One region of the Sinorhizobium sp. GQ132 genome, then DNA from elsewhere that is predicted to be linked to it. Evidence: predicted binding sites of a transcription regulator. Region 1 holds the regulator's gene; each other region holds the start of a gene.
The links. Region 1 encodes LexA, which represses DNA repair genes until DNA is damaged. Its sites were predicted from a motif close to TGTTCNNNNTGTGTTCNG; they were not measured.
Positions count from the first base shown of each region.

Region 2: the regulator LexA is predicted to act here: its motif matches at 2,897-2,914, upstream of recA (recombinase RecA).
Region 3: the regulator LexA is predicted to act here: its motif matches at 4,002-4,019, upstream of AC6CIG_RS05860 (ribonuclease T2).
Region 4: the regulator LexA is predicted to act here: its motif matches at 3,823-3,840, upstream of AC6CIG_RS06160 (ATP-dependent helicase).

Region 1 covers NZ_JCAXDX010000013.1:6,777-14,004, forward strand. Annotated here, with positions in the region: gene AC6CIG_RS24805 (septal ring lytic transglycosylase RlpA family protein) at 1-691, opposite strand, end outside; gene AC6CIG_RS24810 (hypothetical protein) at 1,142-1,354, shown strand; tRNA gene AC6CIG_RS24815 (tRNA-Ser) at 1,549-1,638, shown strand; tRNA gene AC6CIG_RS24820 (tRNA-Ala) at 1,907-1,982, shown strand; gene AC6CIG_RS24825 (hypothetical protein) at 2,176-2,340, shown strand; gene lexA (transcriptional repressor LexA) at 2,550-3,266, shown strand; tRNA gene AC6CIG_RS24835 (tRNA-Cys) at 3,485-3,558, shown strand; gene AC6CIG_RS24840 (hypothetical protein) at 3,650-3,877, shown strand; partial or broken gene AC6CIG_RS24845 (IS66 family transposase) at 3,973-4,194, shown strand; gene AC6CIG_RS24850 (hypothetical protein) at 4,257-4,946, shown strand; gene AC6CIG_RS24855 (immunity protein CdiI family protein) at 5,105-5,428, opposite strand; gene AC6CIG_RS24860 (hypothetical protein) at 5,488-5,988, opposite strand; partial or broken gene AC6CIG_RS24865 (transposase domain-containing protein) at 6,069-6,269, opposite strand; gene AC6CIG_RS24870 (hypothetical protein) at 6,200-6,640, opposite strand; gene AC6CIG_RS24875 (hypothetical protein) at 7,070-7,228, shown strand, end outside.
Region 2 covers NZ_JCAXDX010000002.1:793,110-800,337, forward strand. Annotated here, with positions in the region: gene cckA (cell cycle histidine kinase CckA) at 1-561, shown strand, start outside; gene AC6CIG_RS07835 (pseudouridine-5'-phosphate glycosidase) at 681-1,610, opposite strand; gene AC6CIG_RS07840 (carbohydrate kinase family protein) at 1,746-2,705, opposite strand; gene recA (recombinase RecA) at 3,040-4,125, shown strand; gene alaS (alanine--tRNA ligase) at 4,364-7,027, shown strand.
Region 3 covers NZ_JCAXDX010000002.1:370,087-377,314, forward strand. Annotated here, with positions in the region: gene AC6CIG_RS05840 (protein tyrosine phosphatase family protein) at 1-238, shown strand, start outside; gene AC6CIG_RS05845 (thiamine pyrophosphate-binding protein) at 273-1,919, opposite strand; gene AC6CIG_RS05850 (DMT family transporter) at 1,955-2,908, opposite strand; gene AC6CIG_RS05855 (alpha/beta hydrolase) at 2,905-3,849, opposite strand; gene AC6CIG_RS05860 (ribonuclease T2) at 4,030-4,797, shown strand; gene ettA (energy-dependent translational throttle protein EttA) at 4,927-6,576, shown strand; gene AC6CIG_RS05870 (ArsR/SmtB family transcription factor) at 7,012-7,228, shown strand, end outside.
Region 4 covers NZ_JCAXDX010000002.1:438,647-445,874, forward strand. Annotated here, with positions in the region: gene AC6CIG_RS06150 (phosphoribosyltransferase) at 1-630, shown strand, start outside; gene AC6CIG_RS06155 (GNAT family N-acetyltransferase) at 713-1,174, shown strand; gene AC6CIG_RS06160 (ATP-dependent helicase) at 1,228-3,780, opposite strand; gene AC6CIG_RS06165 (carboxymuconolactone decarboxylase family protein) at 3,905-4,315, opposite strand; gene AC6CIG_RS06170 (cyclase family protein) at 4,332-5,153, opposite strand; gene AC6CIG_RS06175 (efflux RND transporter periplasmic adaptor subunit) at 5,474-6,670, shown strand; gene AC6CIG_RS06180 (efflux RND transporter permease subunit) at 6,667-7,228, shown strand, end outside.

The DNA.
Region 1 (7,228 bases):
CGTTGGAAGCCACCATAACGCCTGAGGCGATCTGCCCTTCCGGCATCACGCTCGGGCCACGGTCGCCTTTCCTGACGTACGAGGCCATGAGGTAGGGCATGTCATTGCCTTCGAGCGGCGCACGACCGACATATTGAACGCGAACATTGGCGCTGCCCTTGCGCTTGATGTCCAGCAGGTCGGCGGTCTTCGAAGAGACGTCGATGATCCGGCCGTATTCATAGGGGCCGCGATCATTGACACGGACGATGACGGACGTGCCGTTCTCCAGGTTGGTCACGCGCGCATAGCTCGGCAGCGGAAACGTCGGGTGAGCGGCCGAAAGGTGATGCTTGTCATAGACCTCGCCATTGGCCGTCAGCCGGCCATGGAAGGCAGACCCGTACCAGGAGGCCATCCCGCTCTTGTTGTAGCCGAAATCCTCCTTCGGCTGATACCACTTGCCTTTGACCTGATAGGGTTTGCCTACCTGGTAGCGGCCACCGCCCTTGGGAATGTTGTTTCCGGTAGCGACTCTGGGGCTGGCTTTGACGCCATAGACGGACTCGGCGAAGTATTCCTTGCTCCGCGACTTGGTCTTCTTGACGCTCGACGTCGTCGATCCGCAGGCCGCAAGCACCGCGCAAAGCAACGGAACCGCTGCGAGACGGAGCCCCCTCACAAGATATGCCGCACCGTTATTGGATGTCATCTGTCCCACAAGATCATTCGCAAAGCCGCACCCGAAATCCGCTCCTGCAGCGCTCACGCATCCGACCGAACGCGCAACGATCGTCGCAATCGTGCAGTAGTTCCCCCGCGAGAATTTCGCCGTCCCGAAACGGAACAGCCGAACAATCATGACAACAACAAGGCAAAATTGCGAACCGGAGGACGAACGGACGCTAAAAAACGCTCGCTATGGTTTACGAAACGTAAATGAGCCGCTGGACCATAGTCCGATAGAGCGCGCCAAAGGTCCGAAACCCGTTGCCGGGTTTCCCTGCCGACACATATCGCAATAAGTACCCACGCGGCTCGTCGGCCGCGGGGTGCGGCGGCCTCAGAGCTGGCCGAAGCTTCCCGTCGGTGCAACTCTGAGGCTCCGTCCCCGGTTGGCGTGCTGCCCGTGCTCCGGCCCAACGTCCGAGAGGATATCGCAATGGACGACAGATACGATTATGGGCCGCCGGAGCGACGGGCGGCAACCGGCCTCCCCTTAGGCATAATGCTCCTGTCGATGTTGGCGATTGCCGTTTATCTGCTTGCCGGAGCGGCGCTCCTGGACGGCAGAAGCCGGGACGTCGCGGCCTACGTCGCTCGGGCAGGCGACGAAAGTCCGCCTGCAGCGCCGGACAGCGGACGGCGCCCGTGACGATGGCCCACAACCGTGCCATGGGCGCATGCGGCGCGGCACGCCTCGAATGCAAGCAAATGCTCCGGAGCAAGTTGACGCTGTGATCAAAGCTGCTAAAAAGCCAGCCGTTGGTGAATGGGCAGCAAACCCGGTGGCGATCGCCGGTCCATCGAGAACTCGGAAACGAATTTCACGAAGCTCCGCAATCACCTGGAAGAGTGGCCGAGCGGTTTAAGGCACCGGTCTTGAAAACCGGCGTGCGTGAAAGCGTACCGTGGGTTCGAATCCCACCTCTTCCGCCATTTCAGAATTGATCCGGGCACGCCGGAATTCCCGACTTCTCGTCACTGATGGCCGTCTTCCCCACCCGCAAGGCTCATGGCTGCCCTGCCCTTCCGACGCTTTGCGTCACCTGCCGGAGCGGAAGAAGCTGCTTTGGGACTCCATCGCGAAGGGGCGATATTCGGGTGGATGAATTGCAGCGTGCCCTACCGGGCGGCAAGGGTGAAGCCGGCAGACGGAATGCACTGGCGCGCGGGGCCGAAAAATCTTATACAACGAGTGACCAGTGGGGTCGTAGCTCAGTTGGGAGAGCGCCGCAATCGCACTGCGGAGGTCGAGGGTTCGACTCCCTTCGACTCCACCATTCCCCTCTTGTCCAGCCCGGACACCTAGGTGACAGGTCTTACCTGAGGTAACTTCCACCGATGCCGGACGTCAGGCTGCCAGAGCTCGGTCGATGCCGCGGCTCGCCTGCGCTTGCCAAAAAAGCTGATTTGAGAGAAAGTTTTAGTCTGACCCGTTCGAGGTCTGGGCAACTCCCGCGAGTGGAGAAAAACATGCCTGTTAAATCTTTGGTGGCAGCCGTAATTTTTTCCCTCTTCGCCCTTTCGGGGTGCGCCAGCACAGGCTCGACCAACACGACCTATACCCAGTGGTACGGGCCCTATCCCGAGCCTGAATTCGACGTTCTTACGCCGGGCGGACTGCGGCTTGCCTATTAGCATGGCATAGGTGAGCGACTGGGCCGGCCGCTGTAAGTGAGCGTACGCCCCTGCCCCGACATTCCGAGCGATCGCCAACGACACGCCGGATCGGAAGCGGACAGGCATTCAGCAGCAAGCGGTATTCACGGAATTTTAGGCACTTGCGGAACACATATGGAACATATAGGTTCTGTTCTTGATTTGTTTCGCGATTCTGGAGTGACGCCATGCTGACCCGCAAGCAACAGGAATTGCTTCTGTTCATTCATGAACGAATGAAGGAATCCGGGGTTCCGCCGTCCTTCGACGAGATGAAAGATGCCCTCGACCTTGCCTCCAAATCGGGCATCCACCGTCTGATCACCGCACTCGAAGAGCGCGGGTTCATTCGCCGGCTACCGAATCGCGCTCGAGCCCTCGAAGTCATCAAGCTGCCGGAGGCCTATGCCGGTGTTTCGCAGGTCCGCCGCGGCTTTTCGCCGAGCGTGATCGAAGGCAGTCTGGGCAAGCCTGCGGCCCCGCCCCCTGCACCGAAACCGGCGCCCCTGGCCGAGATCGCGTCGGTCGCTGTCCCGGTCATGGGACGCATTGCCGCCGGCGTGCCGATTTCCGCAATCCAGAACAACATGCACGATATTTCCGTACCGGTCGAAATGATCGGCAGCGGCGAGCACTACGCTCTCGAGATCAAGGGTGATTCGATGATCGAGGCCGGCATCCTCGATGGCGATACGGTGATCATCCGGAACGGAAGCACTGCCACCCCCGGGGATATCGTCGTCGCCCTGATCGACGACGAGGAAGCAACTCTGAAGCGTTTCCGTCGCAAGGGCGCCTCTATTGCGCTCGAAGCCGCCAATCCGGCTTACGAGACACGGATATTCGGTCCGGATCGGGTCAAGATCCAAGGCAGGCTTGTCGGCCTCATCCGGCGGTACCACTAGGCTCCCGACGAGGTGTGCAGGCGTTTCTCACGGAAGTACGCAATTTCAACGCGTTAGAAGTGGGGGCATTGCGCCTTGGGGCGCTATGGCCACGCCTCCACAGAACCGAAGCCATATTATACAGAATAAAAAAGACCCTATTCCAAATGTACCCTCTTGCGGATTGCGGGCAATCATTCTAAATCCGCGCCACGATTTGAAAAATCGCAAATCGTAGAGGCCTCGTGGCGGAGTGGTGACGCAGAGGACTGCAAATCCTTGTACCCCGGTTCAATTCCGGGCGAGGCCTCCAAAATTTTCCACAATGATATCAAAGCGATAAGTGGCAGAGAGCTTCGTGTTGTGCGAATGCGGATGTCGCATCTCGTTGCAACTGGATTCCCTTGATTTTCAACGGCTTCCCGGCACACTCGGCAAATCCGTGCAACATCGTTCTACAAGACCGGCGGGTCATTTTTCTTTGCCTTGCGCTTGGTCGGATTTCGTTTGGAAACCGCCCGGCCGATGGCACGGCCGTGATCACGCCGGCGCAGCTCGGCTATCTGATCGAATGCATCGACTGGCGACTGGCGAATGCCGCAAAAAACCTGGCGTCGACGTCGGCGGGATGAGCAAACCGCTGGCACGGCGGGAGCGAATATGATTCCATGCCGTCATGATCGATGCGGCCGATCAGCTTGCCGACGACCTCACCAGTGCGCACGCGATGATCCTCGCAGAACGCGCGGCACGAGGTGAGGCGGAACCCGTTGCCGCTCGGGCCCAGGCGGTGAACTCGCACTCGGAGGCACTGATTGCCCGGCTCCGGCTCGAGATCGAGAAGCTGAAGCGCGACATCCATGGCAGCCGCTCGGAGCGCAAGGCCAGGCTTCTCGAACAGATGGAGTTGCAGCTCGAGGAGTTGGAGGCTAACGCCGGTCAAGACGAAGAGATCAAGCTGCCTGACCTGCGGCCCTGTGAGACGGTGATTGGAAGTTAAAGGGAAACACGGTGCGGACCCAAAAAGAGATTAAAGCTGACCTGCTTGCGGCGCTAAACTCCGTCGGCGATGAAAGACTGGCGCTCTTGGGCTTCGAACGACGAGAGGGTTCGTTTACCTACATGCGAATCCTGGAGGAAGCCGAGCAGGACATCGTTTTCGCAGCGGATTGCTTCCCCACGTATCAGCCGGACGAAGAAATGCACCTTCACCCGGCCATGCGGCTTGGCATGAGATCTGTAACCAAGGCGACGCTAGAACTGGTGGCGGGCAACAAATCTCTTTTGGCGGATGCGCCAGAAATCATCGTGAGCCAGCCAATTGAGTTCACTGCACCAAAGGAGCAACACGTTAGATGGTTTGCAAGCGGCAGCGATCAAATGAAGGCGCGTATTCGTGAGATTGTTGCCTTTATTGAACGATGGCCAGCCCCACTTCTTGATGAGATCCGAACTCCACATGACTTGATCAAGATTTACGAACGGGGCGATGAGCGAATGCTCAAGCAACGGCATTGGTACCTGTTTTTGGCCGCAGCGCAGATGGTCTCCCATGGGAACCGCGCCGACGCACTCTCCGTCTTGGAAAATAATCTTCGCGCCCCAGGCTTGAGGAAACGCTACGCCGTCGCCTTCGAGACCTTATCCAAAGGCCATCCACTCAGATCTGCTGTCGGCATTTCGGACCCTGAGGCAAGCTAGTCATTCGCAAATCATGCCGAAAATTCTTGAAGGTCTCTAGCTGCGGCCTTCACCGGATGCTTACCGTAAACATTGCGATCCGCGCCATGCATGTAATTCTCGACGAGTTCCGCATCTGACGAATTGCCGCAGAGGGAGTGCCGACATCCCAATTGAATTCAATAGACGGGGCAATGTTCGCTGATGACTTCATAGCCGGGCCCAAGTTCCCGTCTGATCTCCTCAACAAGCTGGTAAACTGCTTCGGCAAATCTGAGATCTTCTGCTTTTGACCATGGGCTAGATCCCGGAGGATTGTTCCAATCCAGTGCTGTATCATGCCACACTGCCATGCCGTGCAATCGCTCTCGGATTTCATTCGGCAAAGACAGCTTGTCCTCAATAGGCCCTACGTCAAAGCGTTGATGAGCAGCGTCATTGGCGCACCAAAGAACTCCACCACCCCATTCAAAGAACAATTTAATTTTCGGAACTTCGTTCACAGGGAGAACCTCGTAGCGTTTGCTGTATGCATCCGGCGAGGGCCACGCGTAACAGCGGGTTATTCGTCGCCAGCGAAAAAGTGTATCTCCATGAGCCGGGGCTCATAATCGCCCTGGAAAAAGTATAATTCGGACTTCGTCTCGAGAACGATTTTGCTGACTATCTCGCTGCCATCGGCTTGACTGAATTCCTCGTAGAAAATCCGCAACGAGGCTAACAGTGCTTTAGCAGATGATAACGAGATGCCCGGTTGGAAGCCGCCGAGGTCGACCTCAATCCCCTCGACTAGACGTATAGCAGACCTTTTCGGTTGCGGCTCACTATGATGTGCATTCCACAGTTCGAGCCACACCCTCTCAACTTCGACACAATTGCTACGTGTTCGCAAAGAAAACTCAAAATCGGCATATCCCAACTGGCACGTGAATTCGTCTTCGATACCGAAATCCCAGCGGTCTGGAACTCCTAAGAACTTCCCCAATTTTTCCAACTTGGATCCAGGAACGAGAGGGTAATCGCTCGTTCCGACGAGCATGGAAGTGATTGCTATGACCCTCATTGCATTGCCTTCTTCTCGAAAGTGCGGCGGTGGGGAAAATTCACGAATGAGATCAGGGGGCGCAGGTTAGGCACTGATCTTTAGAGACTTCGTTGGTGCCAATTCCACGGGAGCAGGTCCTCGAGCCTGATGATCCGGGCGTCGGCGATACGAGCCAGAGTGTTGGCAAGCCAGGCCTGCGGATCGATGTCGGTGAGCTTGGCGCTCATGATCAGTGTGGCCTTGAACGCCGCGCGATCGGCACCGCGATCTGAGCCGGCAAAGAACCACTTCCTCCTGCCTGACCTATGCTGTATCTCCAAGTGGCAAGCATGGTGAAGTAATTGATGATACACAAGAAGGCCAAAAGTATCCACGCGCCAATTGGCGTAAGGTCTGCATCGACAGATGTGTAGGACACGTAAATCGTCCAAAGCGCGTCTGCAAATTCAGCGATGACGTGCAAAGTAAGTGCAACTGCGACGCCCCTGCGAAGGCCCTGTGAGAAACATACTGGTCCGAAAGCATAGAGCACGATTACACTAGTTGCTAAGACAGAGAAGATATCGTTCACGACTCTCCACATTGTGAGCTCACCAAAGCCGCCCATCAAAAGCCCTAGCTCGGCAAGACCAAAGAGCACGTTAAGGCACGCGAACAGTTTCCACGCCAAAGCTGGTTTTCCTCTGTGCTCGAAATGCATGAATCAAGGCCTAAGCGACGGCTTCGCAAATTGCAATCACGATTGAGACAACTGTAACGATAGCTCGCCTGAAGAGGCGAGCTATGCGGTAAATCGCCCTCGACCTTGGGGAATGGAAGGCGGCCGCGTGCCCGCGATCGGTGCAAGGTCTGTGAATTTCATTGTGGTCAATCCTTGCTGCGTGCTACCCGCGAGGCGTCCAGGAGGCGGATTAATGCAAGGGCTACCTGCCGAGCGCGCGACGGCGATCTCGGTAGCGCCCAAAACGGGTCAGACGGGGGAACAAATGAAGCTAGCAATGTTCAACGAGCGCTACGGCTTCACGACGCATCATTTCTCGACTTCGGATTTGAGACTGGGAAAATCACCTTCCGGACAGAGCTATGCCACGACCTCGGCATGCCCGGACCGCTCCCGCCGCCTGGGACCGACGACTACGCGACCGGCATTGTCGAAATTTCCGGTGTCCACATCCTTGATGGAGATCCACAAGCGTTTGCAAAGAGCGTCGACGGCGAAATACTGTCTCTGCTACCCATTGCCTCGTCGTCTCCGTTC
Region 2 (7,228 bases), on a different contig from region 1:
CAGTCCGGCGGCTATATCTATCCCGAGTCGGAGATCGGCAGCGGTACGACCTTCCGCATCCTGCTGCCGCGGCATGTCGACGTGCCCGAAATCCAGGATGAGGACGCGTCCGCAGCGCAATCCGCGGCGCCGGCGAGGAGCGAACCGGTTGCGGTGCCGATGCCTCGGGCCGAGCCTGCCGACCTGACCGGGGATTCGGCGGTCGTGCTGCTCGTCGAGGACGAGGAAGCGGTCCGGCGCGGCGGCAAGCGCATGCTGGAGACGCGCGGCTATACGGTTCACGAAGCGGGATCGGGTATCGAAGCGCTGGAGATCATGGACGAACTCGAAGGCGCCGTCGATATCGTCGTCTCCGACGTCGTGATGCCGGAGATGGACGGGCCGACGCTGCTGCGCGAGCTGCGCAAGACATATCCGGACCTGAAATTCATTTTCGTATCCGGCTATGCCGAAGATGCTTTTGCGCGAAATCTGCCGGCCGACGCGAAGTTCGGCTTCCTGCCGAAGCCCTTCTCTCTGAAGCAACTCGCGGTCGCCGTGCGCGAGATGCTCGACAGCTGACGAGGTTTCTCCTCCGAACCTGTGCTCTTCGCCGTTTGCCGGCATCTTCCGCATTTCGAGGGAGAAGGGCAAACGGCGGCGCGCCAGATCCCCTTCGCCTTTTTATTCCGTTTCTGCGGTTACTTCGCAGCGAGTGCGACAGCGATCCCGGCGGCAAGGCGCGCATTGTTCTCGACCAGCGCGATATTGGTTTCCAGGCTGCGCCCGTCCGTCAAACGGAAGAGGTTGTCGAGCAGATACGGTGTGACCGCCTTGCCGGAAATGCCCTCGCTCGCCGCATTGTCGAGTGCGCGGGTGATATAGATCTCCATCTCCTCGCGCGGGATTTCGCTTTGTTCCGGCACCGGATTGGCGACAAGCATTCCGCCGTCGATCCCGAGCAACTCGCGCGTCCGCTGGAAACTGGCGATTGCCGCCGGACTGTTCAGCATCAGCGGGCTCTTGAGGCCGGATTCACGCGACCAGAAGGCCGGGAAGTTCTCGCTGTCATAGGTCACGACAGGGACACCGCGGGTTTCGAGCACTTCGAGCGTCTTGGGAATGTCCAGAATGGCCTTGGCGCCGGCACAGACGACAATGACGCCGGTACGTGCGAGTTCGTCCAGGTCCGCCGATATGTCGAAGCTCTGCTCCGCTCCGCGGTGAACACCGCCGATACCGCCGGTCGCAAAAACCCGGATGCCCGCGCGGGCAGCGGCGATCATCGTTGCGGCAACGGTCGTGGCGCCGGTGCGGCGTTCGGCGATCGCAAAGGCGAGGTCGGCGCGCGAAAGTTTCATCGCGCCCTGCGTCTTCGACAGCGCCTCCAGTTTGGCATCGTCCAGACCGATATGGAGGACCCCGTGGATTACGGCGATGGTCGCGGGCACGGCACCCTGTTCGCGGATGATCGTCTCGACGCTGCGGGCCATGTCGAGGTTGCCGGGATAGGGCATGCCATGCGTGATGATCGTGGATTCCAGCGCGACGATCGGCGCACCTCGTTGCTTGGCGGCCGCGACTTCATCTGAATATTCCATCGGCAGGGACGGGGAGGAGGGTTTGGTCATGATCGTTTCCTTGATTGATGACATCCGACGGCAAATTGCATCGGGGGTGCCTGATCGATTCCGGTGCCTGGAGCAGAGGGTGCGCAAGAACCGCCCGCATTCCGCGCTACCCGGCTCCCATTCAGCTGCCAATTCTCATGCCAGCATTTCCGCTTCCGGCACAAGGCGCAGCACTTGCTCCAGCTTGTCAGGCAGCATCTCTTCGGAGGCAGCGTAGGGCGAATGCAGCGTTATGACGGCGGCCGCCATGCCCCAGCGCAGGCAGTCGGCAAGATCCGCACCGGCAAGCCGGGCGGAGAGAAAGCCCGAGGCGAGCGCATCGCCGGCGCCGGTGACGTCGGCGAGTGCCGAAAGAGCCGGCGGCGTAGCGAGGCAGGCACCCTTGCGGTCGAAGGCGACCGCGGCCCGGCCTCCGCGCGTCACGACACCGCCGGAAAGACCGGCGGAGCGCAGCAGCAACGGCCATTCCGCGGCGGTTGCGGCCTCGGTTCCGGTCAGCGCGCGCGCCTCCGCCTCGTTCATGAACAGGAAATCGAGCCCATCGAGGCACGCGCGGTAGCGGACCACCTTTGCCGGAGAAACGGCGATGCCGGCACGGAGAGGGCTGAACTTCGCGGCGGTGCCGGCAAGCGCCGTCAACGTCTCCTCCGGCAGATTGGCGTCCATCAGCACGAGTTCGCTCGCCGCTAAAATCTCGCGCGTGGTCCGCTGCTGCAGCCGGCGCGGCGTAAACAAAGCATAGAGGTCCATGTCCGCGAGCGCGATGACGAGGTTGCCGTCTTTTTCGAGGATTGCCGTATAGCTCGGCGTCTTGCGATCGAGAAAGGTGAAAGGGCGATCGATCACACCGGCAGCTTCCGCAGCGGCCGCCACCGTGTCGCCGGCGGGATCGCCGCCCCGCGGGCTGATCATGGTTACGCGATGGCCGAGGCGCGCGAGATTTCTCGCTGCATTGAAGCCGCCGCCCCCGGCTTCCTCGAACCAGGTGCCCGGATTGCTCGCGCCCGGTGTCGTCGCGCCGTTGATCCGGCCGCGCCGGTCGATATGAGCGCCGCCAAAAACGGCTATGTTCTGCGACTTCACCTGTGCTTGCATCTGGTCCTCGATGAAGGGCGGAGAAAAGGTGGCGAAGTCTCTCTTCCGCCGGCATTCCGATCTATCGTTTCGGACTACCTTTTAGGGCTTTGTCCGGCTTTGATCCATCGTGAATCACGAAGCGAATCGGGGCGGCGCGTGAAAGCCGGCATGCGTTGACGCGCAACTTGTGGATACTGTGGACGAAAGGCGTGAACAAGAATCGAACGTAGTGAAATATTCCTAGCATTTTCAATTACTTGACGTGCCGTTGCCAAGTTGGAACAAAACATGTACAAAAAGGCTTGCGGCGGCTTCATTGCCTCGATAGCTCCAATAACCTAAAGGTGGACCAATGGCACAAAATTCTTTGCGGCTCGTAGAGGACAAATCGGTGGACAAAAGCAAGGCACTTGAAGCGGCTCTTTCCCAGATCGAACGTTCGTTCGGTAAGGGATCGATCATGAAGCTCGGAGCGAAGGACAGCGTAGTTGAGATCGAAACCGTCTCCACCGGTTCGCTCGGCCTCGACATCGCGCTCGGCATCGGCGGCCTGCCGAAGGGCCGCATCATCGAGATCTATGGTCCGGAAAGCTCGGGCAAGACCACGCTGGCGCTGCAGACCATTGCCGAGGCACAGAAGAAGGGCGGCATCTGCGGCTTCGTCGATGCCGAACACGCACTCGATCCGGTCTATGCGCGAAAGCTCGGGGTCGATCTCGAAAATCTCCTGATTTCGCAGCCTGATACGGGCGAGCAGGCGCTGGAAATCACCGATACGCTGGTCCGTTCGGGTGCGATCGACATTCTCGTCATCGATTCGGTGGCCGCACTCGTGCCGCGCGCCGAAATCGAGGGCGAGATGGGCGACAGTCTGCCGGGCATGCAGGCGCGCCTCATGAGCCAGGCGCTGCGCAAGCTTACGGCATCGATCTCCAAGTCAAACTGCATGGTGATCTTCATCAACCAGATCCGCATGAAGATCGGCGTGATGTTCGGCTCGCCGGAAACGACGACGGGCGGCAATGCGCTCAAGTTCTACGCCTCGGTGCGCCTCGACATTCGCCGTATCGGCTCGGTCAAGGAGCGCGAGGAAGTCGTCGGCAACCAGACCCGCGTCAAGGTCGTCAAGAACAAGATGGCACCGCCCTTCAAGCAGGTCGAGTTCGACATCATGTATGGCGAAGGCGTTTCGAAGACGGGCGAATTGATCGATCTCGGCGTCAAGGCGGGCATCGTCGAGAAATCGGGCGCCTGGTTCTCCTATAACAGCCAGCGGCTCGGCCAGGGACGGGAAAACGCCAAGCTCTTCCTGCGGGAGAATCCCGAACTGTTGCGCGAAATCGAGACGGCTCTGCGGCAGAATGCCGGTCTCATCGCCGACCGGTTCCTGGAGAATGGCGGGCCGGAAAGCGACGGCGACGAAGCCGCCGATATGTAATCGGCAGCAGCCGTCTCATTGAAGCATGCGAAGCCGGCCGTCGTCACCTGCGGCCGGTTTTTTGCTGCCCGCTGGACAGCATGAAATGCGGACGATAAAAGCCTGTGGTTCCGACGGCTCGGCCGGCGGGAGGCGTGACGTGATTGAACGCGACGCGACTAAGCGCGGGGTTGAAAAGTGCGGCTTGCAGCCTGGAGAGATCGGGCTGCCGCCGGAGTGTACACAGATAGGACGCAAGATGAGCGGCGTGAATGAAATCCGGTCGATGTTCCTCGACTATTTCCGCAAGAACGGTCATGAGGTCGTGCCGTCCAGCCCACTCGTGCCGCGCAACGACCCGACATTGATGTTCACCAATGCGGGCATGGTGCAGTTCAAGAATGTGTTCACCGGCCTCGAGCAGCGACCCTATTCGACCGCGGCGACGGCGCAGAAATGCGTGCGCGCCGGCGGCAAGCATAACGACCTCGACAATGTCGGCTACACCGCCCGGCACCACACCTTTTTCGAGATGCTCGGCAATTTCTCCTTCGGCGACTATTTCAAGGAGCGCGCGATCGAGCTTGCCTGGAACCTGATCACCAAGGAATACGGGCTCGATGCCAAGCGTCTCCTCGTCACGGTGTATCATACCGACGACGAGGCCTTCGGCCTTTGGAAGAAGATCGCCGGCCTGAGCGACGATCGCATCATCCGCATCGCGACGAGCGACAACTTCTGGGCCATGGGAGATACCGGTCCATGCGGCCCGTGCTCGGAAATATTCTACGATCACGGCGATCATATCTGGGGCGGCCCTCCCGGCTCGGCTGAGGAAGACGGCGATCGCTTCATCGAGATCTGGAACCTCGTCTTCATGCAGTACGAGCAGATCACCAAGGAAGAGCGCGTCGACCTGCCGCGGCCCTCGATCGACACGGGCATGGGGCTTGAGCGCGTGGCCGCCGTGCTCCAGGGCCAGCACGACAATTATGACATCGACCTTTTCCGCGCGCTGATCGCGGCCTCCGAAGAGGCGACCGGCGTGAAGGCCGAAGGGGACCGGCGCGCGAGCCATCGCGTCATCGCCGATCATCTGCGTTCCTCGGCGTTCCTGATCGCCGATGGGGTTCTGCCGTCGAACGAGGGCCGCGGTTACGTTCTGCGCAGAATCATGCGCCGCGCCATGCGCCACGCGCAGTTGCTCGGCGCGCGGGATCCGCTGATGTGGAAGCTCCTGCCGGCGCTCGTGGGCCAGATGGGCCGCGCTTATCCGGAACTCGTCCGCGCCGAAGCGCTGATCTCGGAAACGCTGAAGCTGGAGGAAACCCGCTTCCGCAAGACCCTGGAGCGCGGCCTCAACCTTTTGGCGGAGGCTTCGGCCGATCTTTCCGAAGGCGACCAGTTCAACGGCGAGACGGCGTTCAAGCTCTACGACACCTACGGTTTTCCGCTCGACCTCACCCAGGACGCGCTGCGCGCCAAGGGCATCGGCGTCGATACGGACGCATTTACGGCCGCCATGCAACGGCAGAAGGCCGAGGCCCGCGCCAACTGGGCCGGCTCCGGCGAAGCCGCGACCGAGACCATCTGGTTCGAGCTCAGGGATAAGCACGGCGCGACCGACTTCCTCGGCTACGACACCGAGTCGGCCGAAGGGGTCATTCAGGCGATCGTCAGGGATGGTGCCGTCGTCGAGGCGGCCACCAAGGGCGAGAACGTACAGCTGGTTCTGAACCAGACGCCTTTCTACGGCGAATCCGGCGGCCAGGTGGGCGACACCGGCGCCATCACCACCGAGACCGGCAAGCTTACTGTGACCGACACGCAGAAACGGGGCGAAGGGCTCTTCGTCCACTATTGCACCGTGGAGGAAGGCAGCGTGAAGACCGGCGAAGCGGCTGCCCTGACGGTCGACCATGCGCGCCGTGCGCGGCTGCGCGCCAACCATTCCGCGACGCATCTGCTGCACGAGGCGCTGCGCGAGGTCCTCGGTACCCATGTTGCCCAGAAGGGCTCGCTCGTCGCGCCTGAGCGCTTGCGCTTCGACGTCTCGCATCCGAAGCCGATGACGGCGGAGGAGCTGAAGATCGTCGAGGAGATGGCGAACGAGATCATCGTCCAGAACACGCCGGTCGTCACACGGCTGATGAGCGTCGACGATGCGATCGCCGAGGGCGCCATGGCGCTCTTCGGCGAGAAATACGGCGACGAGGTACGGGTCGTGTCCATGGGGCAGGGCCTTCGCGGCTCCAAAGCCGGCAGGCCCTATTCGGTCGAGCTCTGTGGCGGTACGCATGTGTCCGCCACGGGCGATATCGGCCTCGTTCGCGTCGTCTCGGAAAGCGCTGTCGGCGCCGGCGTGCGCCGGGTGGAGGCGCTGACCGGTGAGGCCGCGCGAGCCTATCTCAACGAACAGGATGAGCGGGTCAAGACGTTGGCATCTGCCCTGAAGGTCCAGCCCTCGGATGTCCTCGGGCGCGTCGAGGCGCTGCTCGACGAGCGCCGCAAGCTGGAACGGGAACTTACCGAGGCGAAGAAGAAACTCGCGCTCGCGGGTGACGGTCAGAACGGCTCCGGGGATGCCGCCCGCGAGATCGGCGGCGTCCGGTTCCTCGGCAGGGTGGTATCCGGCGTCGAGCCGAAGGACCTGAAGAGCCTTGCTGACGACGGCAAGAAGACGCTCGGTTCGGGCGTGGTCGCCTTCGTGGGCGTCAGTGGCGACGGCAAGGCGAGCGCCGTGGTGGCGGTGACCGACGACCTCACTTCGAAAGTCAGCGCCGTGGATCTGGTGCGCGTCGCTTCGGCTGCGCTCGGTGGCAAGGGCGGCGGCGGGCGGCCCGACATGGCCCAGGCCGGCGGTCCGGACGGCGGACGTGCAGCGGAGGCGATCGAGGCCGTTGCCGGCGCGCTCGCCGGCTGAGCCCCAGGGCGTGCTGACTTCTGAAGGGCGCTGCGGCGCCCTTTTTCATGGCAGCTGTTCGGTCCGGGTGGTTTCGAGGGCTGCCTCGACCGAGGCGCGCATCAGCACGCGCGGCGACCGCGTCGGGCATAGGCGGGCTTTCCGGATACCGCCACCTTGGCGGCGCCGGACGTAACGGGCGCTCTCAGCCGATCTGAGCCG
Region 3 (7,228 bases), on a different contig from region 1:
TCATCGCCCGGATTTCGAGGCCCCCGATCAGCCGACCTTCGACGCCATCGCGGCGCGTGCCCAGGAACTCGGGCTGGAGATCACCCATATTCCGGTCGGCCCGATGGGCGTGACCGCGGACGGGGTCAAGAGCATGGTCGACGCATTGGACGAATTCCAGCGACCGATGCTCGGCTATTGCCGCTCCGGCGCCCGCTCCACCGCAGTCTATCAGCAGACGCTGCATATTCGGGGCTGAGGCGGGCCCGGCGCAGCCGGGCCACCAAAAGCACTCACCCGTTGCGGATTTCGCTCAGCGTCCGCGTCGGCGTGATCGCTTCCGGGTCGAGCTTGATCTCGATGATGGCCGGCTTGCCGCTCTCACGCGCCCGCAGGAAGGCGCCTGCAAATTCTTCCGTCCTCGCCACCGTTTCGCCGTGGCCGCCATAGGCGCGGGCGAGCGCTGCGAAATCCGGGTTCGTCAGATCCGTAGCGCTGACGCGGCCGGGATAATCGCGCTCCTGATGCATGCGGATGGTACCGTAGATACCGTTGTTGACGACGAGCACGATGATGGGGAGTTCGTAGCGGACGGCGGTCGCGAACTCCTGGCCGTGCATGAGGAAACAGCCGTCCCCGGCAAAGCAGACCACCTCGCGGTCGCGATGCAGCTGCTTGGCCGCGACTGCGGCCGGCAGGCCGTAACCCATCGAACCGGAAGCGGGAGCAGCCTGCGTCCCGTAACGCCTGAAACGGTGGAAGCGATGGAGCCAGGTGGCGTAGTTGCCTGCACCGTTGGTGAAGATCGTCTCCGGCCCCGTATTCGCCTCCAGCCAGTTCACGATCGGGCCCATCTGCACGTCGCCCGGTCCCTTCTCCGGCGGCGTCGACCATTTGAGGTAGGCCGCATGCATTTCCCCGGTGCGGGCGGACCAATGGGGCTCGGCCGCAGGCGTCAGGCTAGAGAGCGCCGCGACGAAGTCGCGCGGGCTCGCGGCAATTGCGAGGTCCGGACGGTAGACCCGGCCGAGTTCGCCCGGATCCGGATGGACATGCACCAGGGTCTGCCTGGGGTAGGGGACGTCGATCAGCGTGTAGCCGGAGGAAGGCATCTCCGAGAACCGCCCGCCGACGAGGAGGACGAGGTCGGCATCCCGGATTTCGCCTGCCAGCGACGGGTTGATGCCGATGCCGACATCGCCCGCATAGTTCGGATGCAGGTGGTCGAAAAGCATCTGGCGGCGGAAGGAGCAGCCGACAGGCAGCTGCCAACGCTCGGCGAAGCTCTGGAATCCGGCTACGGCCTCGGCGGACCAGCGAGTACCGCCGAGAATGGCGATCGGCCTTTTCGCGGTGGAGAGAAGCTCTGCAAGCTGAGAGATCTGGCCTGGGCCGGGGTGGCTTTCCACCGGCCGGTAAGCGCGTGCGGCCGGTGCTTCGGCGCTCTGTGTCAGCATGTCTTCCGGCAAGGTCAGGACCACGGGGCCGGGACGGCCGGACGTCGCGACGGCGAAGGCACGCGTCACGAATTCCGGGATGCGCGCCGGATCGTCGATTTCGCCGACCCATTTTGCGACTTCGGTAAAGGCCCGGCGATACTCGATTTCCTGAAAAGCCTCCCGCTCGCGGGCGTCGCGCTGTACCTGGCCGATGAAGAGGATCATCGGAACCGAATCCTGCCGGGCCACGTGGAGTCCGGCCGAGGCATTGGTCGCGCCGGGGCCGCGGGTGACCATGCAGATGCCGGGCTCGCCCGTCAGCCGCCCCCAGGCATCCGCCATCATTGCGGCCCCGCCCTCCTGCCGGCAGACGACGACCTCGATGTCGGCGTCGTAAAGCGCATCGAGCACCGCCAGATAGCTTTCTCCCGGTACGCAAGAGATGCGCTTCACCCCGTTTGCGGCAAGCGCCTCCACCACCAGTTGTCCGCCCGTTTTCATGTGCACCTCCCAAATGCTGTCCTGTTTCGCCGCTGTCAGATCGCCGGCGACACCGGCGCGATACCCGCCGTCTTCTGCACCTGTCGCTCGCGCCAGATGATATAAAGTCCTGAGCCGATGATGATCGCGATACCCAGCCATTTCAGCGCGTCCGGCAGATCGCCGAAGACGAGCCAGCCGAAAATCGTCGCCGAGACGATCTCGAGATATTGCAGCGGCGCGAGCACCGAGGCCGGCGCCGCCCGATAGGCATAGACGCCGAGCACGCCGGAGATCGTCGCGGTGACGCCGACTCCCAACAGATAGTACCAGGCGCGCCCGTCCGGCCAGACCGGATCGAAGACGCTCGATCCGCTGCCCTCGCCGAACCAGAGCAGCGCGAGACAGAAGAGGCCTCCCCAGATGCCGGCATGGAACTGCATCGACCAGGGGTCCTCGTTCTGCGCGACCATGCGCGTCACGAGCAGGAAAACGGCGAGACCGAAGGCGGCGACGATCGGCAGAAGCGCGACCCAACCAACTTCCTGCATGATCGGCTGGATGACGAGCAGCGAACCGAGGAAGCCGACAGCGCAGGCGGTGTAACGGCGCCAGCCGATCGTCTCCTTGAGGAAAATGCTGCCGAGAATGGTGAGGATGATCGGTTCCACGAAGAAGATAGCGATGGCATCGGCCACCTCCATGACCTTCAGCGTGGTGATGAAGGAAAGCATGGTCACCACCAAAAGGCCGCCACGCAGCGCATGCAGCGCACTCTTGCGCCAGGTGAGATCGAACAGCGTGCCGCGCAGAAGGACGATCGGCAGGATGAAGACGATCTGCAGCAGGAAGCGTGCCGCCGTGATCTCGGCCGAGGGAACCGTCGCTATGGCGAGCTTCGAGAAGACGTCGATCAGCGGCGACAGCAACACCGAAAGGACCATCAGCGTCAGGCCGTAGGAGATCCGGTTGTGGTCGATTGCCGCCTTGGAAAGGGAGAGCTCGCTCATGGACGGTGCCGCTTTCCCCCGACTGCCTTCAGGCACCAGGCGGCGAACTCCGTCATCGCTTTTTCCCGGCCGATCTCGTTGAGGGTTTCGTGGCGCATGCCCTCGTGAATTACGATCGTGACATCCGTCATGCCCCGCGCTTTCATGCGGTTGCCCAGCCAGCGAACGGCCTCTCCGTTGAGGGTGGAAGGATCGGCGCTGCCGCCGACGAGGTAAACCGGCAGGCTTGACGGGAGCCGCGACAGCCGGTCGGAGCGGGCGCCGGCAAAGGCGAAGGCGAATACGTCGAGCCACAGCGATACGGTCGGGTCGAAACCACAGAGCGGATCTTCGAGATATTTGGCAACCTCGCTCTTATCGCGCGAGAGCCAATCGAAATCGGTCTGCCGGTCGGCGATGCTGGTGCTCCAGGCACCGAAGGTGAGTTTCGTCACGAGCGGACTTGGCACGTCCGAACCCTTCAGCATCTTCTCGATCGCCAGCAGCAACTGGCCGCCGCGCCCGGCAAGGCCGGGCCGGAAATTGGAGTTCCACACAGCAAGCGCGTCGTAGAGTTCCGGATCGGTTTCGGCGGCGTTCAGCGCGATCAGGCCGCCCATCGAATGGCCGAACAGCACGACCGGCAGGCCGGGTTGGCTGGCCACCGCCATATCGCGGAGCGCGCGGAGATCCGCGACGACCTTGGCCGCGCCGTCCCGCTGCGCGAACATGGCGGGACATGCATCGGGGGCACAGCTCGTGCCGTGGCCGCGGTGGTCATGGGCGTAGACGTGGAAACCTTGGCCGGCCATGGCTTCGGCAAAGCGGGCATAGCGGCCGGAATGCTCGGCAAGGCCGTGGCTGATGACGAGAATGCCTTGCGGTTCGCCCGCGGCGCCGAGATGGCGCCAGCCGAGCGTCGCGCCGGTCGGGCTTCGATGTGTCCTCACCTGCCCGAACATGCCATGCGCTCTCCCCACTTGCGGATGCCGTGCGGATATCAAATCGATTTGGGTGGGAAAGGCAACCGCAGCTTGTTGCTCGTTGCGCATGAGATCACAACGAATCCGCAGATGCGATTCAGGGTTGCAATTTTCCCGTATATGGGGTTATTTGTTCCTGTTTTGTTTCCTTTGGGGGCAATGAAGACAAGGGCGATGATGCATCTGATCAGGTTGGCGGCGCTGGCGCTGGGTTTGGCGAATGCGCCCCTCGCTGCGGCTCAGGAGAGTGAGGCGAGCGAGGGCGAAACCGGCGCGGGAAGGACGGAATATGTCCTCGCCGTGAGTTGGCAGCCGGGATTCTGCGAGACCCGGCCCGATCGCAAGGAATGCGTCGATCAGACCGCGGAGCGCTTCGACGCCACGAATTTCTCGCTTCATGGACTATGGCCGCTCAAGAAGAGCTATTGCGGCGTGGAGGCGGATCTGAAAGCGCGCGACCGCAAGGGCGATTGGCTGGAACTGCCGGAAGTCGCCATGGGGGATGAGACGGCCAAGCGCCTGCTCGTGGCCATGCCAGGCGTCAAGTCCGGTCTGGACCGGCACCAATGGCTGCGCAACGGTACCTGCCAGACGGCAAATGCCGAGGACTACTTCGCGCTGCAGCTCCGGCTTCTGGACGAGCTCAACCGGTCGGCGGTGCGTGCGCTCTTCGCCGGCGGGATCGGCAAGGAACTCGACGAAAAACAGATCAAGCAGGCCTTCGACCAGACTTTCGGGGCGGGGGCCGGAGACCGGGTGCGCATGCGTTGCCAGTCGGTGAACGGCCGCGACGTGATTACCGGGCTGACGATCGGGCTCTCGGGCGACCTCTCGGGCAAAGCCGAGCTGGCGGATTTGATCCAGGCGGCGGGGCCGACGGAATTCAAATGCGCGAAGGGGGTCGCAGACGCTGCCGGGCGGGGCTGATCCGGACCGCAATTCGCATTGAGGAGGCGGCGGGGGGAGCGCGGGGGCAGGGGCCTTTGGCGTTGCCCCGCCACCATAATTCGCCTACATAGCGGGCAAAATTCCCTTCCGATGCGGAGCATTTCCTCTATGGCACGTCAATTCATCTATCACATGGCCGGGCTGAACAAGGCCTACGGCAACAAGAAGGTCCTCGAGAACATCCATCTCTCCTTCTATCCGGAGGCGAAGATCGGCATTCTCGGCCCGAACGGGGCCGGTAAGTCGACCGTGCTCCGGATCATGGCCGGCCTTGATACCGAATACACCGGTGAGGCCTGGGTCGCCGAAGGTGCGAGGGTCGGCTATCTCGCACAGGAGCCGCAACTCGATCCTCAGAAGAACGTGCTCGAGAACGTGATGGAAGGGGTGGCTGCCAAGAAGGCGATCCTCGACCGCTACAACGAGCTGATGATGAACTATTCCGACGAAACCGCGGAAGAGGGCGCCAAGCTCCAGGACGTCATCGACAGCCAGAACCTCTGGGACCTCGACAGTCAGGTGGAAATGGCGATGGAAGCGTTGCGTTGCCCTCCGGGCGATGCGGAGGTCACCAATCTCTCCGGCGGTGAGAAGCGCCGCGTGGCGCTTTGCAAGCTTCTGCTGTCGCAGCCCGAACTGCTTCTGCTCGACGAACCGACCAACCACCTCGACGCGGAAACGATCGCCTGGCTCGAAAAACACCTGCGCGAATATCCGGGCGCCGTGCTGATGGTCACGCACGATCGCTACTTCCTCGACAACGTCACAGGCTGGATTCTCGAACTCGACCGCGGACGGGGCATTCCCTATGAGGGCAACTACTCCGCCTATCTGCAGGCGAAGGCCAAGCGCATGGCGCAGGAAGGACGCGAAGAGGCTGCCCGCCAGAAGGCCATCAGCCGCGAGCAGGAGTGGATCTCTTCAAGCCCCAAGGCCCGCCAGGCGAAGTCCAAGGCTCGTATTCGCGCCTATGACGAGCTGGTCGAGGCGGCTGCGGACCGGCGTCCGGGCGATGCGCAGATCGTCATTCCCGTGGGCGAACGGCTGGGACAGGTGGTCATCGAGGCGGAGAATATTTCCAAGGGTTATGGCGACCAGCTGCTGATCGAAGGCCTGAGCTTCAAGCTGCCGCCGGGCGGCATCGTCGGCGTCATCGGCCCGAACGGCGCCGGCAAGACGACGCTCTTCCGCATGATCACCGGCCAGGAGCAGCCCGACGACGGTTCCATCCGGATCGGGGACAGCGTGCAGCTCGCCTATGTCGACCAGAGCCGCGATGCGCTCGACGCCAACAAGACGGTCTGGGAAGAAATCTCGGGCGGCAACGACATCATCAAGCTCGGCAATCACGAGGTCAATTCGCGGGCCTATTGCTCGACCTTCAACTTCAAGGGCGGCGATCAGCAACAGAAGGTCGGCACGCTTTCGGGCGGCCAGCGCAACCGCGTTCACCTTGCCAAGATGCTGAAGTCCGGCGGCAACGTCGTCCTGCTCGACGAACCGACCAACGACCTCGACACCGAGACCCTGGCCGCACTGGAAGATGCGCTGGAAAACTTCGCGGGTTGCGCCGTTATCATCAGCCACGACCGCATGTTCCTCGACCGCCTTGCCACCCATATCCTCGCCTTCGAGGGCGACAGCCACGTCGAGTGGTTCGAAGGCAATTTCGAGGATTATGAAAAGGACAAGATCCGCCGCCTCGGCCCGGACTCGGTCAATCCGAAGCGCGTAACCTACAAGCGCCTGACGCGTTGACCGTCATAGGTTTGCGGCGGCGCATCGCTGACCGCGTTCTTTGAGCCTGCACATCCAGCGAAGGCGGCTTCTCCGGGTCGCCATCGCCGGGCTTCGCCGCGCATCCTCGGGGCTTGACCCGAGGATCCGTTCACAAGCGACCGATACTCAAACAGGCGGCGTTACGCGCAGTCCGTTGCATGCACCGCGTCATCCACGGAGTTCGGCTGCTATGCCCGGCGTGTGGGTCCTCCGGTCCAGAGGTCGACGGGCAGAGCCTGCTCCCGAAGCGTTCTGAAATCTCCACAGATCGTAGCGCGCCATTTGTCGGCCGGGCGACCGCAAGGTCCAGCCGTTCTATCCTCCAGGCGCCATTCCATTGCCTCTATGCGCAAATCTCTTGCGCGGCCGCCACAAATCACATAAACATATCTTTATGTGTTGATGGGGAAGGCTATGGCTGATCGGGAAACGCTTGGTTTGGATGCGCTGGTCGACGTGCTGAAGGCGGCGGGCGAGCCGACGCGCCTGCGCCTGCTGGCCCTTCTCTCGGCCGGCGACCTGACGGTCACCGATCTTACCGAAATTCTCGGGCAGTCGCAGCCGCGCATTTCCCGTCATCTGAAATTGCTGGCCGAGGTCGCGCTCATCGATCGCTATCAGGAAGGCGCCT
Region 4 (7,228 bases), on a different contig from region 1:
CGAAGGCTTGCTCGCGCCATCGAAGCGCATCTCACCGAGAAAGCGGACTTCGCCGACCCGCTGGTGATGGCGTTGCCGCGCGGCGGCGTACCGGTGGCCTTCGAGGTGGCAAGAACCCTCGCCGCCTCCCTCGAACTCCTCATCGTTCGCAAGATCGGCGCACCCGGTCATCCCGAATTCGGTCTCGGAGCGCTGGTCGACAGCGACGAGCCGCAGGTCGTCCTCAATGCCGAGGCAATGCGTATCGTCAGTCCTTCCGAGAAGTACGTCCAGGCGGAGACCGAGCGGCAAAGGCTCGAACTCGCGCGCCGCCGTGTCCTCTATCTGGGCGATCAGACGCGAATTTCTCCAAGCGGGCGCAATGTCATCATTGTCGATGACGGCATTGCCACGGGGGGAACGGCCAAAGCTGCGGCGAAAGCCCTGCGGCAGGCAGGCGCCGCGGCGCTGATGCTCGCCGTTCCGGTCTCGCCGAAGAGCGCGATCGTCGCCCTGCGGGACGAGGTGGACCGGCTCGTCTGTCTCGCCACCCCCACCCCTTTCCATGCGGTCAGCGTCTATTACGACGATTTCGAGCAGACCACGGATGCCGAGGTGATCGCGCTGCTGGGACAGGCGAGGGGCGGATAAACGGGGTCTTGCGCTGGGGCGTGACACAGTCTTCCGGCAAAGATAGTTGTAGTGCGCCTGAATTTGCGAACGGGGATTGAGAATGTCCGACTATCTTGCCATACGCCCGGTAACGCGCCTCGACTATGAGCAGTGGTTGCCGCTTTGGAACGGCTACAACGCCTTTTACGGCCGAGCCGGTGAAACGGCGCTCCCTCCCGACATCACCCAGATGACCTGGTCGCGCTTCTTCGATGCCTATGAGCCGATGCATGCGATGGTCGCCGAAAGCGAAGGACGGCTCATCGGATTGACGCACTATATTTTCCACCGCAGCACGACGTCGATCCAGCCGAATTGCTATCTGCAGGACCTTTTCACCGATGAGGCCGGCCGCGGCAAGGGAGTCGGCCGGGCGCTTATCAACGGCGTCTACGAAGCGGCGAAACGCGCGGGGTCGCCGCGCGTCTATTGGCTGACCCACGAGACCAACCACATGGCGATGCAGCTCTACGACAAGGTGGCCGAGAAGTCGGGCTTCGTCATGTATCGAAAGATGTTTTGAGGCCTGCGGTCGGGTAGAACGGAAAAGCGCTGCACACCTTTTCCCTGAAGTGCTTACACCGGCTCTACGAACCCATCCAGCACACGCTTCTGCCCGGCGCGGTCGAAATCGATCGTCAGCTTGTTGCCCTCGATCGCCGCGATGTTGCCGTTGCCGAACTTGATGTGGAAGACCCGGTCGCCGACATTGAAACGGGAGGGCTCGGCGCTCGTCGACTTGGCGACGAGCTCGCCTTCGATGGTGCGCGTGCGGGGCCCCGATTCGCCGTAACCGATTCGTTCGATGGCGTGGCCGGAGCGGGTGCCCCAGTTGTCGCGGGTGGCGTCCGACCGGTGCTGCTGGGCGCGCTTCCAGCCGGGCGTCTGATAATTGTTCTCGAAGGGATCGGCCTTGTCGAAGCGCGACTGGCCGTAACCGCCGCGACCGTAACCGCCATAAGAGACCTCCTGTTCGGCGACTTCCACATGGGCGAGCGGCAACTCGTCGAGGAAGCGTGAGGGAAGCGTCGATTGCCAGAGGCCGTGGATGCGGCGGTTCGAAACGAACCAGATATGACAGCGGCGCTTGGCGCGGGTGATTCCGACATAGGCGAGGCGGCGTTCCTCCTCCAGACCTGCGCGGCCGCCCTCGTCCAGGGCGCGCTGATGCGGGAACAGCCCTTCCTCCCATCCCGGCAGGAAGACGGTGTCGAATTCCAGCCCTTTGGCCGAATGCAGCGTCATGATGGAGACGGCGTCCATATTCTCGTTCTGCTCGGCGTCCATCACGAGGGCGACGTGCTCGAGAAAGCCGCGCATGGACTCGAAGGCTTCCATCGAACGGATGAGTTCCTTCAGGTTTTCCAGGCGCCCGGGCGCTTCGGCCGATTTGTCGGCCTGCCACATGGCGGTATAGCCGCTCTCGTCGAGGATCTGCTCTGCAAGTTCGGTGTGCGGCGTCGATTCGAGCAAAGCCTGCCAGCGGCGGAAATCGGCGACGACGTCGAAGAGGCCCTTGCGCGCCTTCGGCTTCAATTCGTCCGTCTCGACGATCTCGCTCGCCGCGGCCAGCATCGGGATGTCGCGGGCCCGGGCGTAGTCGTGCAGGGTGCGGACGGTCGTCTCGCCGAGGCCACGCTTCGGCGTGTTGACGATCCGCTCGAAGGCGAGATCGTCGGCGGGCTGACAGACGAGGCGGAAATAGGCCATGGCATCGCGTATTTCGAGCCGCTCATAGAAGCGAGGGCCGCCGATGACGCGATAGTTGAGGCCGAGCGTGACGAAGCGGTCTTCGAACTCGCGCATCTGGAAAGAGGCGCGCACGAGGATCGATATGTCGTTAAGGTTGTGCTTCTTGCGCTGGAGCTGCTCGATCTCTTCGCCGATCGCGCGAGCCTCCTCCTCGGAATCCCAGGCGGCATGAACATGCACTTTCTCGTCGTCGGGATTGGTGCGTTCGGTAAAGAGCGTCTTGCCGAGCCGGCCCTCGTTATGGGCAATCAGATGCGCCGCCGCGCCGAGGATATGCTCGGTCGAGCGGTAGTTGCGCTCCAGCTTGATGACCTTGGCGCCGGGGAAATCCTTCTCGAAGCGGAGAATGTTGTCCACCTCGGCGCCGCGCCAGCCATAGATCGACTGGTCGTCGTCGCCGACGCAGCAAATGTTGACGGTGGGCTTTCTCTCTTCGGCGCCAGGGGAATGCCCCTCCCCAACCGCTCCCCACGAGGGGGAGGGGCTAGACTGCGGCGCCGCAGGGCTTGGGGAGGGGTTGTTCTTCCCGGAACCCTGCGTCCGCTGGGCCAGCAGCCTCAGCCACATATATTGCGCCGTGTTGGTATCCTGGTACTCGTCGACGAGGATGTAGCGGAACTTGGCGTGATACTCCTTCAGCACGTCCGGATTGGCGCGGAACATGCGGATCGGATGCAGCAGCAGATCGCCGAAATCGCAGGCATTCAGGGTCAGCAGCCGGTTCTGGTAGGCGGCATAGAGTTCGCGGCCCTTGCCGTTGGCAAAGGCGCGGGCATCGCCTTCCGGGATTTGCGACGGGTCCAGGCCCTTGTTCTTCCAGGTGTCGATCATGCCGGCGAACTGCTTGGCCGGCCAGCGCTTGTCGTCGAGACCCTCCGCCTGGATGAGCTGCTTGATAAGTCGAACGACATCGTCGGTGTCGAGGATGGTGAAGTCGGACCGCAAACCCACCAGCTCGGCATGGCGGCGGAGGAGCTTGACCCCGATCGAGTGGAAGGTACCGAGCCAGGGCATGCCCTCGACGGCGTGGCCGACGAGCACGCCGATGCGCTCCTTCATTTCCCGCGCCGCCTTGTTGGTGAAGGTGACGGCGAGGATCTGCGAGGGATAGGCGCGGCCGGTCGATAGGATATGGGCGATCCGCGTCGTCAGAACGCGCGTCTTGCCGGTGCCGGCTCCGGCGAGCACGAGCACCGGACCTTCCAGCGCCTCGACTGCCTCCCGTTGCTCCGGGTTGAGCCCGGAGACATAGTCCGGTCGCTGGGTCTTGTCGCGGGCGGCCATGGCGCGCGCCGCGATGCCGCCGCCGGCGGCCGCGGGTTTCCGCGGCGCGGGTTCCTCGTCGAAAAAGGGAATATCGTCAAAACCTTTGGTCATGCGGCCCAATGTAGTGATTCGGGACCGAAAGGCCAGAAAGGATGTTCTTCTTTTATTCCGGAACCTTCGCCCGCTCGCGCATGCCTGTGGAAAGACTGATGTTTTCAGGTCGGCATGCCGCCGTTTATGTTTTGCCGGACGCGTCGAACACCGGATCGACCGGGACCTGCAGGGCCGTCGCCAGCTGGTTGGTCTTGGCGGCGAGCGAAATGACGCGCAGGAGATCCGCGTGCTCGGCGTCCGTCATTCCCTTGGTCCTTGCGGCGGCGGTGTGGGAATGAATGCAGTAGCCGCAGCCATTGCTCACGGAAACCGCGATATACAGCATTTCCTTCACCAGCGGGTCGAGCGCCGAAGGCGTCGCCATTACCGCCTTGACCTCCGCCCAGGTCCGCTCCAGCAGTTCGGGGTCGAAGGCGAGCCAGAGCCACATATTGTTGATGAAGTCCGATTTCCGAGTCGCCCGGATGTCGTCGAAGACGGCCTTGACGCGTGGGTCGGATTCGGGACCGGATGGCGGCGCCACAGTGCTCATGCTTACTCCATGCGTTTCAAACGAGGGCGAAGACGCGGGCCGGGCCGCCGGTGCCGCCACGGTGCTTTGGTGCGCCGAGGACCAGCGTCGCGCCCTTGGCCGGCACCTTGTCGAGATTGGCGGCCGCCTCGAGGCCCCAGCGGCCTTCCGGCAGCCAGGCGTAATGGGTGGCGAAATCGGGCGAAATGCCGTGATCGAGCGAGAGGGTATCGACGGCGATGCCGGCTGCCTTCGTGTCCTCGATCAGGAACTTGGCTGCTTCCACGTGAAAGCCGGGGAAATGCATCTTACCGGCCGTGTCTGCATTGCGGAACTTGTCGGTACCGAGATGATCCGACCAGCCCGACAGCATGGCGACGCAGGCGTTTTCGGGAATGTCTCCATTGGCCGCAATCCACGCCTTGATGTCGTCCGGCGTCAGCTGCGCATCCGGATCGGCGGCCGCCTTCTCGCGGATGTCGACGACGCAGAGCGGCACGAGCAGCTTGTCGAGGGGCAACTCGGCGACTGAAAGGCCGTCGGCGGAGAAGTGCAGCGGCGCGTCGACATGAGTGCCGGTGTGCTCGTTCACCCGAAGTTCGAACAGGTTGAACTTGTGTTCGGCATATTTGAACTTCTGCTCCCGGAAGAATTGCTGCTGACCGAAGAAAGTCGGAAACTCCTCATGAAGTTCATGGGTGAGATCGGTGACGCTGCCGTGGCCGGCGGCAAGCGCCGGAGGTGCGATCCCCATGCCGGCGGCGGCAATGCCTGCCGTACCGACCGCGGCCGCACGGAGCAAACTCCGCCGCGACATCATCCGCTGCTTGACCGATTCGATGACGCATGCATCGCACATTGCCGTCTCCCTTCGTGTCGAGAGCCGGCCCGAAACAGCCGCCGGCGACGAACAGAATAGCCGAGCCACGCAAGCTGTAAACATGCCGCCGACCCGCCGCCAGCGTGTGCGGTTCAGGACGGGCGCAGGGGCCATCATGCCGCCACCAAAATCGCTTTTGTTACAATTGCGTAATGATGCCATTCCGAGATTGCCCGGACGTCTGCAAACAACGATAATCAGCGCAAATCGGAACGTTCCGTCGGGTGCGCGCCTCGTTGGAGCGCCCTTTTCTTTTGGAGGGCTTTTTCTTTTGGAGAGCTTTTCTTTTGGAGACATGAATGCGCTTTTGGAATCAGCTCGCGATCAGCGCCGTCGTCCTCGCCGTCGGGGGCGCCGCGTGGGTGCGCTTTGCGCCCGGCGCGGGTGAGACCTTGGCGGCGATCGGGGTTTCGCAACCGTTGATCGATGCGTTGTCGGGGCCAAAGGACGGCGAAGGGGCAAGGGGCGGTTCGGGCAATGGCGAGCGCGGGCAGGGTCGACGCAGCGGCTTCGCGGAAGCCCCCCTGGTCGTCGTTAAGCCTGCCGAGCGCGCCGTCGTCAACGACAGGCTGAACGCGATCGGCAACGGCGAAGCGATCCGCTCGGTTACCGTGACGCCGACCGCAACGGGAAATCTCACGGAAATACTGGTAAAGTCGGGCGACAGGATCACGGAAGGCCAGGTTATCGCGCGCCTCGACAGCGACGACCAGATGATCGCTGCCGAGCAGGCGCGGCTGACCCGCGACAGTGCCCGGGAGAAGGTCGAGCGCTACCGCAATCTCAGCACCGCGCGCGCAGTGACGGCCGTCGAGGTGCGTGATTCCGAGATCGCGCTGCAGGCAGCCGAACTGGCACTGAAAACCGCCGAGCTCGACCTGAAGCGTCGCGACATCGTGGCGCCCTCCAAGGGGGTGGTCGGGATCATCACCGTCAATATAGGAGATTACGTCACGACCTCGACGCCGATCGCCGTCGTGGACGACCGGTCGCAGATCCTCGTCGACTTCTGGGTGCCCGAGCGCTTCGCAGGCAAGATCTCCGTCGATCAGCCGGTGACCGCGAGCGCGATCGCGCAGCCAGGGCGTGCACTCCAGGGCGTCGTTCACGCGATAGACAACCGCCTCGACCCGGAGAGCCGGACGCTCCGGGTCCGGGCGCGACTCGAGAATCCGGATGACATGCTGCGCGCCGGCATGTCCTTTTCGGTCACCGTGGCATTCGACGGCGACCGATATCCCACCGTCGACCCGCTGGCGATCCAGTGGAGTTCCGAAGGCTCCTTTATCTGGCGGGTCAAAGGCGACAAAAGCGAGCGCGTGCCGATCAAGATCATCCAGCGCAATCCCGACAGGGTGCTTGTCGATGCGGACCTCGCCGAGGGCGACCGCGTCGTGACCGAGGGCGTGCAGCGGCTTCGCGACGGCGGCGTGGTGCGGATCGCCGGCGAGCCTGCGGCCGAGGCCGAGCAGAAGGTCGCGGGAGACGCGAAATGAATATCGGCATGGGAGGCCATCAACCAGGCGGAGGGCAGGGCGGAAGGACGGGTTTCACCGCGCTTTTCATCCGCCGGCCGATCTTCGCCCTGGTCGTCAACACGCTGATCGTCGTGGCCGGTCTTGCCGCCTGGAACGGCGTCGAAATCCGCGAACTGCCGCAGGTCGACCAGCCGGTGGTCTCTGTCACGACCGAGTTCGACGGCGCCTCGCCGGAAACGATCGACCGTGAAGTGACCTCGGCCATCGAAGGCGCCGTCTCGCGCGTGCAGGGCATCAAGGGCATTTCGTCTTCCTCGTCATTCGGGCGCAGCCGGGTGACGCTCGAATTCTCCGACACGACCGATATCGGCCAGGCGGCCAACGACGTTCGCGATGCGCTCGGCCGGATCACCGGCCAATTGCCTGATGATGCCGACGAGCCGCGCATCGTGAAGGCGGATTCCGACAGCCAGCCGATCATGCGCCTTGCATTGACCTCCGACACGATGAGCATGGACGACATGACGCTGCTCGTCGAGAACGAGATCAGCGACCGGCTGGCGGCGGTCGAAGGCG